Regions from separate parts of the Frigidibacter sp. MR17.14 genome, predicted to be linked through region 1. Evidence: riboswitches for the same ligand, from Rfam matches in the RefSeq annotation. Region 1 holds a riboswitch; each other region holds the start of a gene.
The links. A riboswitch is a leader RNA that binds a small molecule or an ion and turns the genes downstream of it on or off. The one in region 1 is predicted to bind cobalamin.

Region 1 (5,771 bases):
CAAGGCCCACGGCCAGATCGACGATCCGCCGCGACAGCCCGCCCGCGTTCATGAACTCGCCCGCCGCCAGGAAGAACGGCACCGCCAGCAGCTGGAAACTGTCGGCGCCCCCGACGAGGTTCTGCGACACGATCTGCGCGTCGAACATGCCCTGCTGCAGCATCAGCACGACGCCGCACAGGATCAGCGCGAAGGCGACCGGCACGCCGATGGCCATCGACCCGAGGATGGATCCGATGAAGAGCGCGGCGGTCATGGCTTGCCCCCCGCCGCGGCGGCAGACCCGGGCACCGGGTGCGGCAGGTCCTCGCTCTCGGCGACCTGCACGAGGTCTTCGGCGGTCGCGCGGCCCGACAGAAGCCGGAAGAGATGGCTGGCGATCACCACGATCAGCCCGAGGCTGCCGGTCAGCGACGCCAGGTGGAACAGGCCGATCGGCAGACCGGTCACCGGTGCGAGGTTGCCCCAGTTGATGCCCGTCTGGCGCCAGCTTCCCACCAGCAGAAGCCCGCAGCAGAACAGCATCAGCGCGTCGCAGATCACCGCGCAGACCAGTTGCCCGCCCCGCGGCATCCGGCGCAGCAGGCTGTCTACGCCGATGTGGCTGTGGTCGTACATCGCCACCACCGCGCCCGTGAAGATCAGCCAGACGAAGAGCATCCGCGACAGCTCTTCGGACACGCTGACGCCCGAGTTGAAGCCGTAGCGCAGCACGACGTTCAGGAACACGAGCCCGATCATCACGGCCAGCGCCGCGACGATGAACAGCCGCAGCCCGCCAAGCGCGAGCCTTCCCAGAGCCTCCATCCCATCCTCCTCCGATGATTGAGCGGAGAAGGCCGCGATTTGGTATATCCGTCAATTGTAATGTGGCTATGTTGTGATAACCTGTGGTTATGTCAGTCACTCTGCCCTCGACCGCCCAACTGCTGGGCCGCCTGCGCTTGCGGCAGCTGTCGCTGGCCGTCGCGCTTCAGGATCTGGGAAGCCTGCGCAAGGCGGCTGAGAGGCTCGGCGTCAGTCAGCCCGCGGCGACGAAGATGCTGACCGAAATGGAACAGTCGCTGGGTCTGCCGCTGTTCGAGCGCAACCGCCGCGGCCTGACGCCGACGATCTATGGCGAGGTGCTGATCCGGCAGGCGCATCTGCTGCTGTCGGGGTTCGGCGACCTGCGCGAGGCGCTGGCCGCGCTGGCCTCGGGCGCCGAGGGGCGCCTTGCCATCGGCTCGATCACCGCGGCCGCCGCGGGCCCACTCGCGCTGGCGGTCGCCCGGATGAAAGAGGCCCACCCCCGGGCCGAGATCAGCATCACCATCGACACCTCCGACATGCTGATGCCCCAGCTTGAACAGGGGCGGCTCGACGTCGTCATCGGCCGGCGGGTGGGGGCGCGCCTTGCTCGGCTGACCGATTTTGCGGAACTCAGCCCCGAGGGCCTGTCGATCGTCGCCGGCGCGCACAACCCGGTCGCCGCCGAAGGCCGCCTGACGCTGCGCGATCTGGCCCGTCGCGCCTGGATCATGCAGCCGATGTCGAGCCCGCTGCGGCAGGTGGTCGAGGCGACGTTCCGTGCCGAACGCATCCCCGCACCCGAGTCGATCGTCGAAACCGGCTCGATGCTGATGGCGACGACGCTGCTGCAGAACAGCCAGATGCTGGCGGTGATGCCGCATATGGTGGCGGCGCATTACGTCGCGAGCGGCATCCTTCAGATCCTGCCCGTGGAGCTTGCGGGCGGGCTCGAACCCTATGGGCTGGTCACCCTGCGCGGTCGCGCGGCATCGCCCCTGCTGAACGAGCTCAGATCACTGCTGTTCGCGCATGCCGGCACCGGTTGATCGTCCCCGGTCCGCGGCCGGGACGGGACGGCTGCCCTGGCTTTGCGATCGAGTTTCGGCGCGGCGACATCACCGCGCTTGACGTGGCCGGGCGTGTCGGGCATCCCGGTGGCGATGGTTTCCGGGCCGGCCCAGCCTGCCCGGATGAAAAGGGAACGCGGTGAGGTGTAGCCATCAGGCGCCGAACCCGCGACTGCCCCCGCAACTGTGAGCGGCGAGCGACCCCCGATGCCACTGCAGCCCCCAGGGCTGCGGGAAGGCGGGGCAAGCCACGACCCGCGAGTCAGGAGACCTGCCATCGCAACCTCAGCAACCCGGGCGGGGTGTCCCGGAAGGAGCAGCGATGCGCGCCGATGATGCGCGGTGGTCCCGGGATCCCGCGAGCCCTCTCCGTCTCGATCCGGGCCCCGGCCCGGCCGCGCGCGCGCGGTTCTGCCCCCCTTCCCGGCGGTCCCGGACCCTGATCACAGGACAGATCCAGATGCAGTTTCCGTCGCTTCGCGCCGGCCTCGCCGGCCTTGCGCTGCTGGCCGCCACCCCGGCACCCGCCCAGCAGACCGTCTATCCGCTGACCCTCGACAACTGCGGTCACAAGATCACCTTCCCCGCCCGGCCCGACAATGTCGTCACCGTGGGCCAGGCCGCCACCGAGGTGCTTTACGCGCTGGGGGTCGAGGACCGGATGGCCGGCACCTCGCTGTGGTTCAACAGCGTGATGCCCGCCTTTGCCGAGGCGGATGCGAAGGTGGAACGCATCGCCGACAACACCCCAAGCTTCGAATCCGTGGTCGGCAAGCGGCCCGGCTTCGTGCCGACGATGTACGAATGGATGATCGGTCCGCAGGGTGCGGTCGGCACCCGCGAGCAGTTCGCGGACCTCGGGATCCCCGCCTATGTCATGCCGCCCGACTGCATCGGCAAGGACAACCTCTCGGGCGGGGACGGCACCCGCACCGCCGATTTCGACATCGCCACGCTCTACCAGTCGATCGCGGAAATGGCCGCGATCATGGACCGTCAGGACCAGGGAGCAGAGGTGATCGCGGCGCTGAAGGCGCGCGAGGCGAAGGCGGTCGAAACCGCGAAGGCGCTGTCGCTGCCGGATGCCTCTGCCGTGGTCTGGTTCTCGAGCGCGGACATGGATCTGGATCCCTATGTCGCGGGACAGCGCGGCATCCCGGCCTGGATGATGCGCCAGCTTGGCCTGCGCAACGTCGTGCAATCCGACGAGGAATGGCCGACCGTGGGCTGGGAGGCGATCGCCAAGGCCGATCCTTCGGTCGTGGTCATCGCCAAGATGGACCGTCGCCGCTTCCCGGCCGACGATTACGAAAAGAAGCTCGCCTTCCTGAAGTCCGACCCTGTCACCAGCCAGATGACGGCGGTGCGCAACGGCCGCATCCTGATCATCGACGCCGAGGCGATGCATCCCGCCCTGCAGATCGTCGACGGGCTCGAGGCGCTGACCGATGGCATGAAGGCACTGTCGCAATGAGCCTTGCCGCCGACACCTCGCCGATGCGCGGCCTCGGGCGGATCGGCTGCCTCGGCTGGCGCCTCGCGGGCGCCGCGCTGATCCTTGGTGCGGCGGTGCTCGGCGGCATCTGCATCGGCGAGACCCGGATCCCGCCCGGCACCGTGTTGGCGGTGCTCGCCAACCGGCTGTTCGACGCGGGCTTTCCCGTCGCGCCGATCGATGACGGGATCGTCTGGGCCTATCGCCTGACCCGGGCGCTGGTCGCCGCGGGCTGCGGCGCGGGGCTCGCGGTCTGCGGGGTGATCCTGCAGGCGCTGCTCAGGAACCCGCTGGCCGACCCCTACCTGCTGGGGATCTCTGCCGGGGCCTCGACCGGCGCGGTGCTGGTCGCGGTGGCCGGGATCGGCGCCGGGGCGGTGTCGATGTCGCTTGGCGCCTTCGCGGGCGCGGTCGCCGCCTTCGCCATCGTCGCCGCCCTCGCGCGTGCGGCGGGGGGCGGCGTGGGGACGCGGGGCGCGGGGCTGATCATCCTGTCCGGCATCGCCGGCTCGCAGCTCTTCAATGCGCTGACGTCTTTCCTGATCGCACGGTCCGCCAATGCCGAGCAGGCCCGCGGGATCCTCTTCTGGCTGATGGGCAACCTGTCGGGGGTGCGCTGGCCCGATGTCGCATTGGCGCTGCCGGCAGCCGTGCTGATCGTGGTGGTCGCGCTCTGGCATACCCGCGCGCTCGACGCCTTCACCTTCGGCGCCGACAGCGCCGCCGCGCTTGGCGTGCCGGTGCGGCGCGTGCAGGCGCTGCTGATCCTTGCCACGGCGCTTGCGACCGCGGCGCTGGTGTCGATCACCGGGTCGATCGGCTTCGTGGGCCTCGTCGTGCCGCATGCCGCGCGGCTGCTCGCCGGCCCGCGCCATGGCACGATGATGCCACTGGCCGCGCTGATCGGCGCGGTGTTCCTGATCGCGGCCGACGTGCTGTCGCGGATCGTCGTACCGGGCCAGGTGCTTCCGATCGGCGTCGTGACCGCCCTTGTCGGCGCGCCGGCCTTCGCGCTGATCCTCGTCCGCGGCAGGGCCGCCGGATGAGGCTTTGCGGCGAAGGGCTTGGCTGGCGCAGCGGCAGCCACTGGATCGTGCAGGACGTCACGCTGGAGATCGCGCCCGGCGAAGTCTTCGGGCTGATCGGGCCCAACGGGTCCGGCAAGTCCACGCTGCTGCGCCTGCTGGCGGGCCTGTCGCGACCGACGCGGGGCGAGGCGCTGCTTGACGGCACGCCGCTGGGCCGGCTAGGCGCGCGCGAGGTGGCGCGGCGGCTGGCCTTCGTGCAGCAGCAGGCCGAAACCGCCGACCGCATCACCGTCAGGGACGCGGTGGAACTGGGCCGCACGCCGTGGCTCTCGGCCCTGCAGCCCTGGTCGGCAGAGGATGACCGGCATGTCGCCCGCGCCATCGCCGCGACGGACATGCAGCGGTTCGAGGCGCGCGACTGGGCCACCCTGTCGGGCGGCGAGCGGCAGCGGGTCCACATCGCGCGGGCCCTCGCGCAGCAACCCCGGGTGCTGCTTCTTGACGAGCCCACGAACCATCTGGACATCCGGCACCAGCTTTCGATCCTGCAGCTGGTGGCGGGGCTGGGACTGACGACGGTCATCGCGCTGCACGACCTGAACCAGGCGATGGGCTGCGACAGGCTGGGGGTGATGCAGGGCGGGCGTCTCGTGGCGGTCGGAGCACCTGCCGAGATTCTGACGCCCCCACTTCTCGAACGGGTGTTCGGCGTGCGCGCCCGCGCGCTGGTCGATCCCGATGACGGCACGCGCCACCTGCGGTTCGATCCGATCGCGTGACCGCAGCGCCTCGCGTGCGCAGCGACGCGACTGAACCGGCGGGCCGGTCGGCCCTTCTCTCGCCGAGGATGGCGAAAGGCCTCAGGTCGGGCGCCGCCAAGTGCCGGGTGGAAGCCACCTGAGGCACAAGCCCGGCCCCGACGATGCAATGCCGCCGGCCACTGCGCGTCGTGACCGGGCCATGCCCCCGCTGGGTGGCTTCTGCCGCGCTGCAAGCGCTCGGCCCCCGCAGTCCGAAAATCGCGCGCAGGGGCCCGCGCAGGCCCTTGCATGGCTCTGGCTGCTGGCGTAGCGCTGACCGGGCAGCCATCCCAGACCAAGCGCCGCTCGCCCAAGCAGCGGTCGCGCCAGGCAGGCGTCCTCCTTCCCAGTGACAGTTGCCGCGCGGTCCCCCATGGCCTTCCTGCATTCGATGACCTGCCGCACCGATGGCATCCGCCGCACCGCACCCGTGCGCTGGCGATCCTATGACGGCATGTGCGCCGTCTACTGGGAGGCCTGCGGCGAGCAGGGGGCGACCGGCTACTACCTGTCGCCCGATCCGCGGGTGATGCTGTTCTTCGAAGACGTCTCTGCCCAGATCTCGGTCTCGGCGGGGGCCGACGAGGGA
Region 2 (5,771 bases), on a different contig from region 1:
GGTTAGGGTGGCGCGGGACCAAGGACACCGACGGGGCGCGCGGCGCATGACGGCATCTCTTCACGACGGCTGCGCGGCATGAAGCGCGACGACCGCCGGCAGCGCATCCTCGACGAGCTGGTGCGCGAAGGCTCGGTCCAGCTCGACGCGCTGGCCGGGGCCTTCGGCGTTTCCAAGATGACGATCCACCGCGACCTCGACGATCTCGAGGCCGAGGGGCTGTTGCGCAAGATCCGCGGCGGCGCCTCGATCGAGGCCGGCACCCAGTTCGAAAGCGACTTCCGCTTCCGCCAGCTGCAGGGCCACGACGCCAAGGAGCGGATGGCCCGCGCCGCGCTCGCGCTGGTCGAGCCGGGGATGACGGTGATCATCAACGACGGCTCGATGGCGGCGATGCTGGGCGCGATGCTGACCGAACGGCGGCCGCTGACCGTGATCACCAACAACGACGCGGTGATCGAGGCGCTGAAGACAGAACCGGGCATGACCGTGATCGCGCTCGGCGGGCGCTACTCGGCCAAGTACAACGCCTGGATCGGGCGGGTGACGGAAGAGGCGCTGAAGGGCCTGCGCGCCGATCTGGCCTTCATCTCGGCCCCCGCGGTGGCGGGGCTGCAGGCCTTCCACATGGATGACGACATCACCCGCGTGAAGCGGCGGATGATGGACTGCGCCGAACGCTCGGCGCTTCTGGTGAACCACGCGCGCTTCGACCGCACCGCGCTGCACGTCCTGGCGGGTCTGGGCGAGTTCGCGGCCGTCATCACCGACGCCGCCCCCGCCCCCGGCGCGCAGGCAGCCCTCGCCACGGCCGGCATCCCCCTGACCATCGCCACCTGAGCGCCCCGGCCTTCGCCACCCGCCGCCCGATCGCCCCGGCCCCGACGCGCCGAGGCGAGCCGGCGGTGACACCGCACATTGCGCGTCTCTCTGCCACGCGACGGCCCACAGCAGCCGTCAACCGGGCGCGCCTCCTTGCCGACCATCATCGGCGGGCAAGACTGGTCGACCGCAGTGACGGCCCAAGCCGACCCGACTGCCCCTCCCCGAGCGCGACGACGCCGGGGCGCAGAAGATCGCGCGGTCCTTCCCGGGGTCACCCGGCGTCACGGGCGCGAAAGCCAGCATCGCACCAGCGGCAGGCCGAACGCCGTCGCATGCCGGGCAGCCCGGCCCCTGCCCGATCACACCCAGGCCCCTGAGACCTCGGCGCGCGAACCGCCGAAGCGCCGGCGCGCGGACGACCCCCGCGCGCGGCACCTGTGGCAGGGTCAGAACTCGACGCCCGCCTGCCCCTTCACGCCCGAGCGGAACGGATGCTTGACCAGCGTCATCTCGGTCACCAGATCCGCGGCCTCGATCAGCGCCTCGCGCGCGTTGCGCCCGGTCAGCACGACATGGGTCATCGCCGGCTTCTCGTCGCGCAGGAAGGCCAGCACCTCGGCCTCGTCGAGATAGTCGTAGCGCAGCGCGATGTTGATCTCGTCCAGCAGCACCATGCGGATCGACGGGTCGCGGATCAGCTCCTTGGCCTTTTCCCAGCCCGCCCGGGCCGCGGCGATGTCGCGCGCCTTGTCCTGCGTCTCCCAGGTGAAGCCCTCGCCCATCGCGTGGAACTGGCACAGCTCGCCGAAATGCGTCGTCAGCAGCCGCCGCTCGCCGGTGTCCCAGGCGCCCTTGATGAACTGCACCACCGCGCAGGGCATGCCATGCGCCACGCAGCGCAGGATCATCCCGAAGCCAGAGGACGACTTGCCCTTCCCCGCCCCGGTATGAACGATGATCAGCCCCTTCTCGCCCTCCTTGGTCGCCATCATCCGGTCGCGCGCGGCCTTCTTCTTGGCCATCTTCTTCGCGTGGCGCTCGTCCTCGGACAGCGCCGGCGCGCTCTCCCCGACCTTGGTCTCGTCGCTCATCCGGGCCTCCTCAGCTTGACAAAAGCCCCCCTCCTGCCTCAGGTGGCGGGGCGCTGGTTCCTGTCCATAGGGCAGGCGAAGAGGGAATGCGATGCCCGGGTCCTCCCGGTCAAGCGCAGCCGCCCCCGCGACCGTGACCGGAAAGGTCCGCCCAAGGCCACTGTGCCCCCTCGGGGATGCGGGAAGGCGGGACGGACCGCTGGGGGGCCTCCTCCCTGGATCCGCAAGCCGGGAGACCTGCCGGCGCGGGAAAGTTTCGGGCGGACGGGGTGTTCCGCGACCGGCGCAAGGCGGCATGCCCGCCCTTTCGCCCGTTCGGCCCCCGCCCGCACTCACTGGGAGGCACCGCGCGATGACGGTCCTGCATGTCTGCACCACCTGCCGCGGCACCGAAGAGGTGCCCGAGGGCGGCCTGCGTCCCGGCGCCCGCCTGCACGCGGCCCTGACCGAAGGCCCGGCGCCCGCGGGCGTCACCGTGGTGCCCGTCGAATGCCTCTCGGCCTGCAACACCGGCTGCGCGGTCGCGCTCTCGGCCCCGGGCCGCTGGGCCTATGTCTACGGCCACATGACCCCCGCCGACGCGCCAGAGATCCTGAAGGGCGCCGCCGCCTATGCCGCCACCGCCGACGGGCTCGTGCCCTGGCGCGAGCGGCCCGTCATCTTCCGCAAGCAGTCGCTTGCCCGCATCCCCCCCATCCAGCAGGAGGCCTGAATGTCCGACCTCACGAAAATCCCCGTCACCGTGATCACCGGCTTCCTCGGCTCGGGCAAGACCACGCTGGTGCGCCACCTGCTGCAGAACCCCGGCGGCCGCCGCCTTGCCGTGCTGGTCAACGAATTCGGCACCGTCGGCGTCGATGGCGAGATCCTGAAGGGCTGCGCCGACGAGAACTGCCCGGAAGAGAACATCCTCGAGCTGGCGAACGGCTGCATCTGCTGCACCGTCGCCGACGATTTCATCCCGACGATCGAGAAGCTGCTCGCCCAGCCCGTGCGCCCCGAGCACATCCTGATCGAGACCTCGGGCCTCGCCCTGCCGAAGCCGCTCCTGAAGGCCTTCGACTGGCCCGCGATCCGCTCGAAGATCACCGTCGACGGCGTGATCGCGCTCGCCGATGCCGAAGCCGTGGCCGCCGGCCGCTTCGCCCCCGACGTGGACGCGGTGAACGCCCAGCGCGAGGCCGATGACAGCATCGACCACGAGACCCCGCTGTCGGAGGTGTTCGAGGACCAGATCGCCTGCGCCGACATCGTGCTTCTGACCAAGGCCGACCTCGCGGGCGAAGCGGGCCTTGCCGCCGCGCGCGAAGTGATCGCGGCCGAGGCGCCGCGCCCGCTGCCGACGATCCCGGTGACCGAGGGCGCGATCGACCCCGCCCTGATCCTCGGCCTGTCCGCCGCGGCCGAGGACGACCTCGCCAACCGCCCCTCGCATCACGACGGGCATGACGACCACGAGCATGACGATTTCGACACCGTCGTCATCGACCTGCCCGAGATCGCCGATCCCGCCGACCTCGCCACCCGCATCCAGCGCCTCGCCCGCGAACAGCAGATCCTGCGCGTGAAGGGCTACATCGCGGTCACCGGCAAGCCGATGCGGCTTCTGGTGCAGGCGGTGGGCGAGCGTGTGCGCCACCAGTTCGACGCGCCCTGGGGCGCGCGGCCCCGCGCCTCGCGGCTCGTGGTGATCGCAGAGCACGACCATGTCGACCTCGCCGCGATCCGCTCGGTCCTGCTCGACCCCGTCGAGGCCTGACGGGCGCCGATGCACGTCGTCTTCCGCGAAAGCCACGGCCTCGACGAGACGGCCACCCCCTACGATCCCGGGCAGAGCCCCGCGGATCTGGTGGTGCTGTCCTTCTCCGACAGCGACCTCGGCGCCTTCGCGGAAGGCTGGCGGCAGGCGAAAGCCCGCGATGCTGCAGCGCGGCGGTGTACAGGGGGTGTACAGGGGGTGCACGGGGATCACCCCCCCTCGGACCTGCCAAGCCTCAGACTTTGCAACCTTGTCGCGCTGAAGCACCCGATCTCGACCGACACCTATGCCGAGACCACCCTGCAGGGCGCCAAGGCCATCCTCGTGCGCCTGATCGGCGGCGAGGCCTATTGGCCCTACGGCCTCGCGACCCTTCAGGACCTCGCCCGCCGCCGCAACATCGCGCTGGCGCTCCTCCCAGCCGACGGCCAGGACGACCCGCGCCTGACGGCCCTCTCCACGGTCCCGAAATCGACCCTCGACCGGCTCAAGGCGCTCTGCGACACCGGCGGCGCCCTCGCCGCCGAAGCCGCGCTCTCGCAGCTCGCGCTCGCCGCCGGCCTCTGGCTCGCGCCCCCGCCCGGCGCCAAGACCCTGCCCGATCACGGCTTCTGGCACCCCACGACCGGCCCCCTCCCCGCCGGTGCTTTCTCATTGGCGAAAATATCCCGGGGGGGCGGCGCAGCCGCGGGGGCAGAGCCCCCTTCCCCCGCCGGCCAGAAGGCGCGCCCGCAGATCGCCGTCACCTTCTACCGCAGCTACCTGACCGCCGCCGACACCGACCCGATCGCCGCCCTGATCGCGGCGCTCGAGGCGCGGGGTTTCGCGGCCTACGGGATCTTCGCCCCCTCGCTGAAATCCCCTGCCACCGCCGCCTGGCTCGCCGCGCATCTCGCGGCGCACCCGCCCGCGGCCGTGGTCAACGCCACCGCCTTCTCGGCCCGCGACGGGCAGGGTCGCACCCCGTTCGACGCCCTCGACGCGCCCGTCTTCCAGGTCGCGCTTTCCACCGCGCGGCGCCGCGACTGGGCAGCGTCCGACCGCGGCCTCTCGCCCGCCGACCTTGCGATGCACGTGGTCCTGCCAGAGGTCGACGGCCGCCTGACCGCCGGGGTCATCAGCTTCAAGCAGCCCTCCCCCCGCGACCCCGATCTCGAGTGGTCGCGTTTCGCCCATCGCGCCGACCCCGACCGCATCGCCGCCGCCGTCGCACGGATTGCCGGCTGGCAACGGCTGCAAACCCTCGCCCCGGCTGAAAAAACCCTCGCGGTGGTGCTCTCGACCTACCCCGGCCGCGCGCATCAGATCGCCCATGCCGTCGGCCTCGACGCGCTGGCCTCGACCGAGGCGCTGCTCGCGGACCTCGCCGCCGCCGGCCATGACGCGCGCCCCGAACCCGACCTTGCCGACCGGCTCCTGTCCGAAACCCTCGACTGGCCGCTCGACGCCTATCGCGCGGCCCTCGCCACCCTGCCCGAGCCGTTGCAGCAGAGCCTGATCCAAGCCTGGGGCGCCCCCGAGGCCGACCCGCTTTGCGATGGCACCACCTTCCGCTTCCCCGCGCTCCGCCTCGGCCGCACCCTGGTCGCGCTGCAGCCCGAACGCGGCGAGGTCGCGACCCGCGACGACAGCTACCACGACCTCGCGCGCACCCCGCGCCACGGCTATGTCGCCTTCTACCTCTGGCTCCGCGCCCAAGGGGTCGACGCGATGATCCACATGGGCGCGCATGGCACGCTGGAATGGCTGCCGGGCAAATCCGTCGCCCTCTCGGCCGCCTGCTGGCCCGAGGCGCTGACCGGCGCGACCCCGGTGATCTACCCGTTCATCGTCAACGACCCCGGCGAGGCCGCGCAGGCCCGCCGCCGGATCGGGGCGATCACGCTCGGCCACCTGCCGCCGCCGCTCGCCGCCTCGGAAACGCCCGAGAGCCTGCGCGAACTGGAGCGGCTGCTCGACGAATATTCCACCGCCGACGGGCTCGACCCGGCGCGGCGCGACCGGCTGATCGCCGCGATCCGCACCGAGGCGCAGGCCGCGGGCGTGGAAACCGACCTCGCGATCCCCGCCACCGCCGCCCCGGCCGAGGCTATTCC
Region 3 (5,771 bases), on a different contig from region 1:
CTGGCCGCGACCGGCGGCGCGCCCACGCGGCTGGCGACTGCCGCCGCCAAGGCGGAGGTGCTGAAGACGCTGGTTTCGACCCTGAACCTGCCGGTTTCCAGCATTCCGCCCGAGGATCTGGCGGCGCAGACCACACTGACACACAGCGAAGCAAGTTCGAAGTCTTACAAAACGGGATCGGTGGCCGAGGCGGCAGCGCTGGCGGCAGCGGGCCCCGGCGCGCGGCTTCTGGGGCCGCGGGTGATCTCGGACGACAGACAAGCCACGGCAGCGCTCGCCGTTTCGGCAGGAGAAGACCCATGACCGTGCATTTCATCGGCGCCGGCCCCGGCGCGGCAGACCTTCTGACGCTGCGCGGGCGCGACCTGATCGCGGCCTCGCCCGTCTGCCTCTACGCCGGCTCGCTGGTGCCCGAGGGCGTGCTGGCCCATTGCCCGCCGGGTGCCCGGATCGTGAACACCGCGCCCCTCAGCCTCGACGAGATCATGGCCGAAATCGCCGCCGCCCATGCCGCGGGCCAGGACGTGGCGCGGCTGCATTCGGGCGACCTGTCGGTCTGGTCGGCGATGGGCGAGCAGCTGCGCCGCCTGCGCGAGATAGGCATCCCCTATGACGTGACCCCGGGCGTGCCCAGCTTCGCCGCCGCCGCCGCCACGCTCGGCGCGGAGCTGACCCTGCCCGGACAGGCGCAATCGGTGGTGCTGACCCGCACCTCGGGCCGCGCCACCGCGATGCCCGAGGCAGAGACGCTGGCCAATTTCGCCAAGACCGGCGCGGTGCTGGCGATCCACCTTTCCGTCCATGTCCTGCCGAAGGTGGTGGCCGAACTGACCCCGCATTACGGCCCCGACTGCCCCGTCGCCGTGGTCTGGCGCGCGAGCTGGCCCGACGAGCGGGTGGTCCGTGCCACCCTCGCCACCATCGAGGCCGCCACCGAAGACACGCTCGGCCGCACCGCACTGATCCTTGTCGGTCGGACCCTCGCGGCGGAGGGCTTCGGCGAAAGCAGGCTCTATGCCGGCGATTACGACCGCCGCTATCGCCCCGTCGGCACCGATCCGCGCTTCCCGGAGGTGGGATGATACCGCCTGGCCTGATCGTCTCGGCCCCGGCCTCGGGCACCGGCAAGACCACGGTCACGCTGGGGCTGGCGCGCGCCTTCGCGCGGGCGGGCACTGTCGTGCAGGCCTTCAAGAGCGGACCGGACTACATCGACCCCGCCTTCCACCGCGCCGCGACCGGTCGGCCGTCTGTCAACCTCGACAGCTGGGCGATGGGCGCAGGCCAGATCGCCGCGCTGATCGCGGCAGAGATGCCGGCGGAACTGGTGATTGCCGAGGGCTCGATGGGCCTGCATGACGGCGTCGCTGCCCCCGGCGAAAGCGGCACCGGGTCTTCGGCGGACCTCGCGGCGCTGACGGGCTGGCCGGTGGTGGTGGTGATCGACGCCTCGGGCCAGGCGCAGACGGCGGGGGCCGTGGCGCTGGGATTGGCCCGGTTCCGGGACGATATCCGCGTCGCGGGCGTGATCCTGAACCGCGTGGCCTCGCCCCGGCACGAGGCGCTTCTGCGCGCGGGCATCGAGGCCGCCGGCCTGACCGTGCTGGGCGCCCTGCCCCGGCTGGCCGCGATCGAGATGCCCGAACGCCACCTTGGCCTCGTGCAGGCCGAGGAACAGGCCGACCTCGACCGGATCCTCGAGGCCGCGGCCGATCTGGTCGCGCAACATTGCGATCTGGACGCGATCCGGGCCGCCGCCCTGCCCTGCCGACTGCACGCCGCGGGCCATCTCCCGCTGCCCCCGCCGGCCGAGCGGATCGCGCTGGCGCGCGACGCGGCCTTCAGCTTCGTCTATCCGCATCTGATCGCCGGCTGGCGCGCGGGCGGCGCGACGATCCTGCCGTTCTCGCCCCTGGCCGACGAGGGGCCGGACCCCAGCGCCGGCGCCTGCTGGTTGCCCGGCGGCTACCCCGAGCTGCACGCCCCGCGGCTCGCCGCCGCGCAGGGCTTCAAACGGGCTCTGAACCGCTTCGCAGAGACCAAGCCGGTGCATGGCGAATGCGGGGGCTACATGGCGATGGGCGCGGGGCTGGTGGCCAAGGACGGCACCCGCCATGCGATGGCCGGGCTTCTGGGGCTGGAGACCAGCTTCGCCAAGCGCAAGATGCACCTCGGCTACCGGCTCGCGGATCTGCAGACCCCCGCCCCCGGCCTGCCACCGCGCGCGCGCGGGCACGAATTCCACTATGCCACGATCCTGTCGCAGCCCGACGCGCCCCTGGCCCGCGTCACCGATGCGACCGGGGCGCTGGTGCCTGAAACAGGCTCTGCAAAGGCCTTTTCCGGTGGCGGCCGCGCCACCGGCAGCTTCTTCCACCTGATAGCCGAGGCGTCATGACCGAGCCCTTCCCCCCCGGCACCGTGGCCTTCGTCTCGGCCGGTCCCGGCGATCCCGAGCTGATGACCCTGAAAGCCGTCGCCCGGCTGAACGTCGCCGACGTGATCCTGTTCGACGATCTCGCCTCGGGCCCCGTGCTCAGCCACGCCCGTCCCGAGGCCGAACTGCTGGCGGTGGGCAAGCGCGCCGGCCGCCCCTCGGCCAAGCAGGATCATGTCAACCGGCTGATCGTCGAACATGCGCAGCGCGGCCTGCGCGTCGTGCGGCTGAAATCCGGGGATTCGGGTCTGTTCGGGCGGCTTGAAGAGGAAATCGTCGCGCTGCGCGCCGCGGGAATCGGGTTCGAAATCGTGCCCGGCGTGCCCTCGGCCTGCGCCGCGGCCGCCGCGGCCGGCATCCCGCTGACCCGGCGGCTGACCGCGCGGCGCGTGCAGTTCATCACCGGCGCCGACGTGACCGGCGGCCTGCCCGAGGACATGAACTGGCCCGCCCTCGCCGACCCCGAGGCCACGACCGTCGTGTTCATGGGCCGCCGCACCTTCCCGACCTTCGCAACCGAGCTGATGACCCGCGGCCTCTCGCCCGACACCCCCGCCCTGATCGCCGAAGCCGTCAGCCAGCCGGACCAGAGCCTGAGCCGGATGACGCTCGCAACCCTCGCCGCCCGTCTCGCGCATGAGACACCGGGCACCAGCCCCGCGCTGATCCTCTACGGTCCGCTCGCTGACGAGGCTTGACGGAGCGGCTCACAAGGACTTTACCTGAACACCTCTTTGGTGCCCGCGAAGACGCCCCAGGCGTCGGGCTTCATCGGGAACGGGGAAGGGCGGACCCAATCGCGGCGCCCGAAGCCCCGGCCGCCCCCGCGACTGTATGCGGTGAGGCGGGCCTGCCCTGAGCGCCACTGGACCGAAGGTCCGGGAAGGCCGCAGACCCGCCCTCGACCCGCGAGCCAGGAGACCGGCCCTAGAGGAGACCCTCAACCGCCGTCGGGTGTGACGGCAAGGAGACCGACATGCATATCGAACACGGCGTCGTCACCGGCGCCAAACTGCTTCTGAGCCTTGGCACCGCCGCCGCCGCGGGCCTCACCACCCTGAAGATGGCCGCCGAGGCCGCCGTCGAGAAGGGCATCCCCTCGCTCGCCGCCCGCTCGGCGCTTTCGACCGCCGCGGTCTTCACCTTCTTCCAGGTGCTGCCGCATCACCCGGTGGGCGTCTCCGAGGTGCACCTGATCCTCGGATCGACCCTGTTCCTGCTGTTCGGCGCCGCCCCGGCCGCGATCGGCCTCGCGCTGGGCCTGCTGCTGCAGGGCCTGTTCTTCGTGCCGACCGACCTGCCGCAATACGGCATGAACGTCACCACGCTGCTGGTGCCGCTCTTCGGCCTGCGGATGCTGGCCGCGCGGATCATCGCGCCCGGCACCGCCTATGTGGACCTGAGCTATGCGCAGGCGCTGAAGCTTTCTACCGCCTACCAGGGCGGCATCGTCGCCTGGGTCGGGTTCTGGGCGCTTTACGGTCACGGCTTCGAGGCCGCGAACCTTGCCGCCATCGGCTCCTTCGGGGTCGCCTACATGTCGGTCGTGCTGCTGGAGCCGCTCGTTGACCTCGCCGTTCTGGCAGCTGCCAAGTCATTGAAAGGACTTGATAAGTCAGGCATCGTGACGCCGCGGCTGCACAACGCCGCCTGATCTTCCGCCGGCGCGCGAAACCGTCTAACTCTTGCGGGCCCCGGGATCATCCCCGGGGCCCGTTCGCATCCGGAGGCCCCCATGATCCAGCTCTCGCTCGTCGGTATCGGCACCGGGCATCCGAAGCACCTGACCTTCCAGGCGGCCGAGGCGCTGCGGGCGGCCGACATCGTGCTTATCCCCGAGAAGGGCGAGGACAAGGCCGACCTCGCCGATCTGCGCCGCGCCATCGCAGGCGAGGTTCTGGGAGACGTCTCGAAGCTGCGCCCCTTCCCCCTGCCCGTCCGCGATCCGGCGATCCCCGACTACGAGGCCCGCGTCTCGGACTGGCACGACCGCATCGCGCGGGTCTGGGATGAGGCGATCGGCCCCGGCCCGGCGAAGGTGGCGCTGATGGTCTGGGGCGATCCGTCGCTTTACGATTCCACCCTGCGGATCGCGGAACGGCTTGCGGCGGTGAGATCCGCGTCGGTCGAGGTGATCCCCGGCGTGACCTCGATCCAGGCGCTGTGCGCGGCGCACCGTATCCCGCTGAACGAGGTCGGAAAGCCCTTCTTGGTCACCACCGGGCGGCGATTGCGCGACGAGGGCTGGCCCGTGAGCGCGGACACCGTGGTGGTGATGCTGGATGCGGGCGGCGCTTTCGAAGCGATTGCGCCCGAAGGCGTGACGATCTGGTGGTCGGCCTATGCGGGGATGGCGGAAGAGATCCTGATCGCGGGCCCCCTGCCCGAGGTCTCGGCCCGGATCCTGGACACACGCGCCGCGGCGCGGGCGCGCCACGGCTGGATCATGGACATCTACCTGATGCGCCGGGCTTAGGCCGGCTGCAGGCTGCCGCGGGCCTTGGCGAGTTTCACCGCGGTCTTCACATAGCGCGCATAGCCAAGGTCGCTGGCGTCGATGTCGGTCGCACGGCCCGAGATCAGATCGGCGATGACGCGCGCCGAGCCCGCCGACATCGTCCAGCCCAGCGTGCCGTGACCGGTGTTCAGCCAGAGGTTCTCGACCGGCGAGCGCCCCACGACCGGGGTGCCGTCGGGCGTCATCGGGCGCAGGCCGGTCCAGAAGCTGGCCGCCTTCAGGTCGCCGCCGCCCACGAACAGGCTGCCGGCAGAACGTTCCAGCGTGCCGCGACGCTTGTCGTTCAGGCTCTGGTCGAAGCCGTTGATTTCTGCGAGGCCGCCGATGCGGATCCGGTCGCCCAGCCGGGTGATCGCGACCTTGAACGTTTCGTCCATCACCGTCGATTCCGGGGCGCGCGCGGCGTCGAGGATCGGCGCGGTCAGCGAGTAGCCCTTGACCGGATAGATCGGCAGCCGGAAGCCAAGGGCCGCGGTCAGCGCCGGCGAATGCGAGCCGAGCGCCAGCACGAAGGCATCGGCATGGACGAGGCCGCGGTCGGTCTCGACCGCCTCGATCCGGCCGGCGCGGGCGACGAGCCGGCGGATGCCGACGCCCCAGCGGAAGGCCACGCCCGCCGCCGCCGCCATCTCGGCCAGGCGGTTCGAGAACTTGAAGCAGTCGCCGGTCTGGTCGTTCGGCAGCCGCAGACCGCCCGCGATCAGATGCGCGGCCCCGGCCATGCCAGGCTCGGCCGCAAGGCAGCCGGCGCGGTCAAGCTCCTCGAAGGCGACGCCGTCCTCCTTCAGGACCTTGATGTCCTTCTGCACCGCTTCG

Region 2: it holds a riboswitch for cobalamin, as region 1 does, so the genes downstream of both, V8J36_RS14675 (DUF1636 domain-containing protein) here and V8J36_RS20935 (ABC transporter substrate-binding protein) in region 1, are expected to answer to the same signal.
Region 3: it holds a riboswitch for cobalamin, as region 1 does, so the genes downstream of both, V8J36_RS14740 (energy-coupling factor ABC transporter permease) here and V8J36_RS20935 (ABC transporter substrate-binding protein) in region 1, are expected to answer to the same signal.

What each region holds. Positions count from the first base shown of each region.
Region 1 covers NZ_JBAWKD010000016.1:7,608-13,378, reverse strand. Annotated here, with positions in the region: gene V8J36_RS20950 (TRAP transporter large permease subunit) at 1-256, opposite strand, end outside; gene V8J36_RS20945 (TRAP transporter small permease) at 253-807, opposite strand; gene V8J36_RS20940 (LysR family transcriptional regulator) at 897-1,838, shown strand; cobalamin riboswitch at 1,937-2,152, shown strand; gene V8J36_RS20935 (ABC transporter substrate-binding protein) at 2,320-3,333, shown strand; gene V8J36_RS20930 (FecCD family ABC transporter permease) at 3,330-4,400, shown strand; gene V8J36_RS20925 (ABC transporter ATP-binding protein) at 4,397-5,161, shown strand; gene V8J36_RS20920 (helix-turn-helix domain-containing protein) at 5,556-5,771, shown strand, end outside.
Region 2 covers NZ_JBAWKD010000005.1:104,833-110,603, forward strand. Annotated here, with positions in the region: gene V8J36_RS14665 (DeoR/GlpR family DNA-binding transcription regulator) at 79-840, shown strand; gene cobO (cob(I)yrinic acid a,c-diamide adenosyltransferase) at 1,272-1,916, opposite strand; cobalamin riboswitch at 1,954-2,175, shown strand; gene V8J36_RS14675 (DUF1636 domain-containing protein) at 2,269-2,628, shown strand; gene cobW (cobalamin biosynthesis protein CobW) at 2,629-3,675, shown strand; gene cobN (cobaltochelatase subunit CobN) at 3,685-5,771, shown strand, end outside.
Region 3 covers NZ_JBAWKD010000005.1:117,178-122,948, forward strand. Annotated here, with positions in the region: gene V8J36_RS14720 (cobalamin biosynthesis protein) at 1-303, shown strand, start outside; gene cobM (precorrin-4 C(11)-methyltransferase) at 300-1,082, shown strand; gene V8J36_RS14730 (cobyrinate a,c-diamide synthase) at 1,079-2,398, shown strand; gene cobA (uroporphyrinogen-III C-methyltransferase) at 2,395-3,135, shown strand; cobalamin riboswitch at 3,156-3,381, shown strand; gene V8J36_RS14740 (energy-coupling factor ABC transporter permease) at 3,414-4,091, shown strand; gene cobF (precorrin-6A synthase (deacetylating)) at 4,173-4,913, shown strand; gene V8J36_RS14750 (D-amino acid dehydrogenase) at 4,910-5,771, opposite strand, start outside.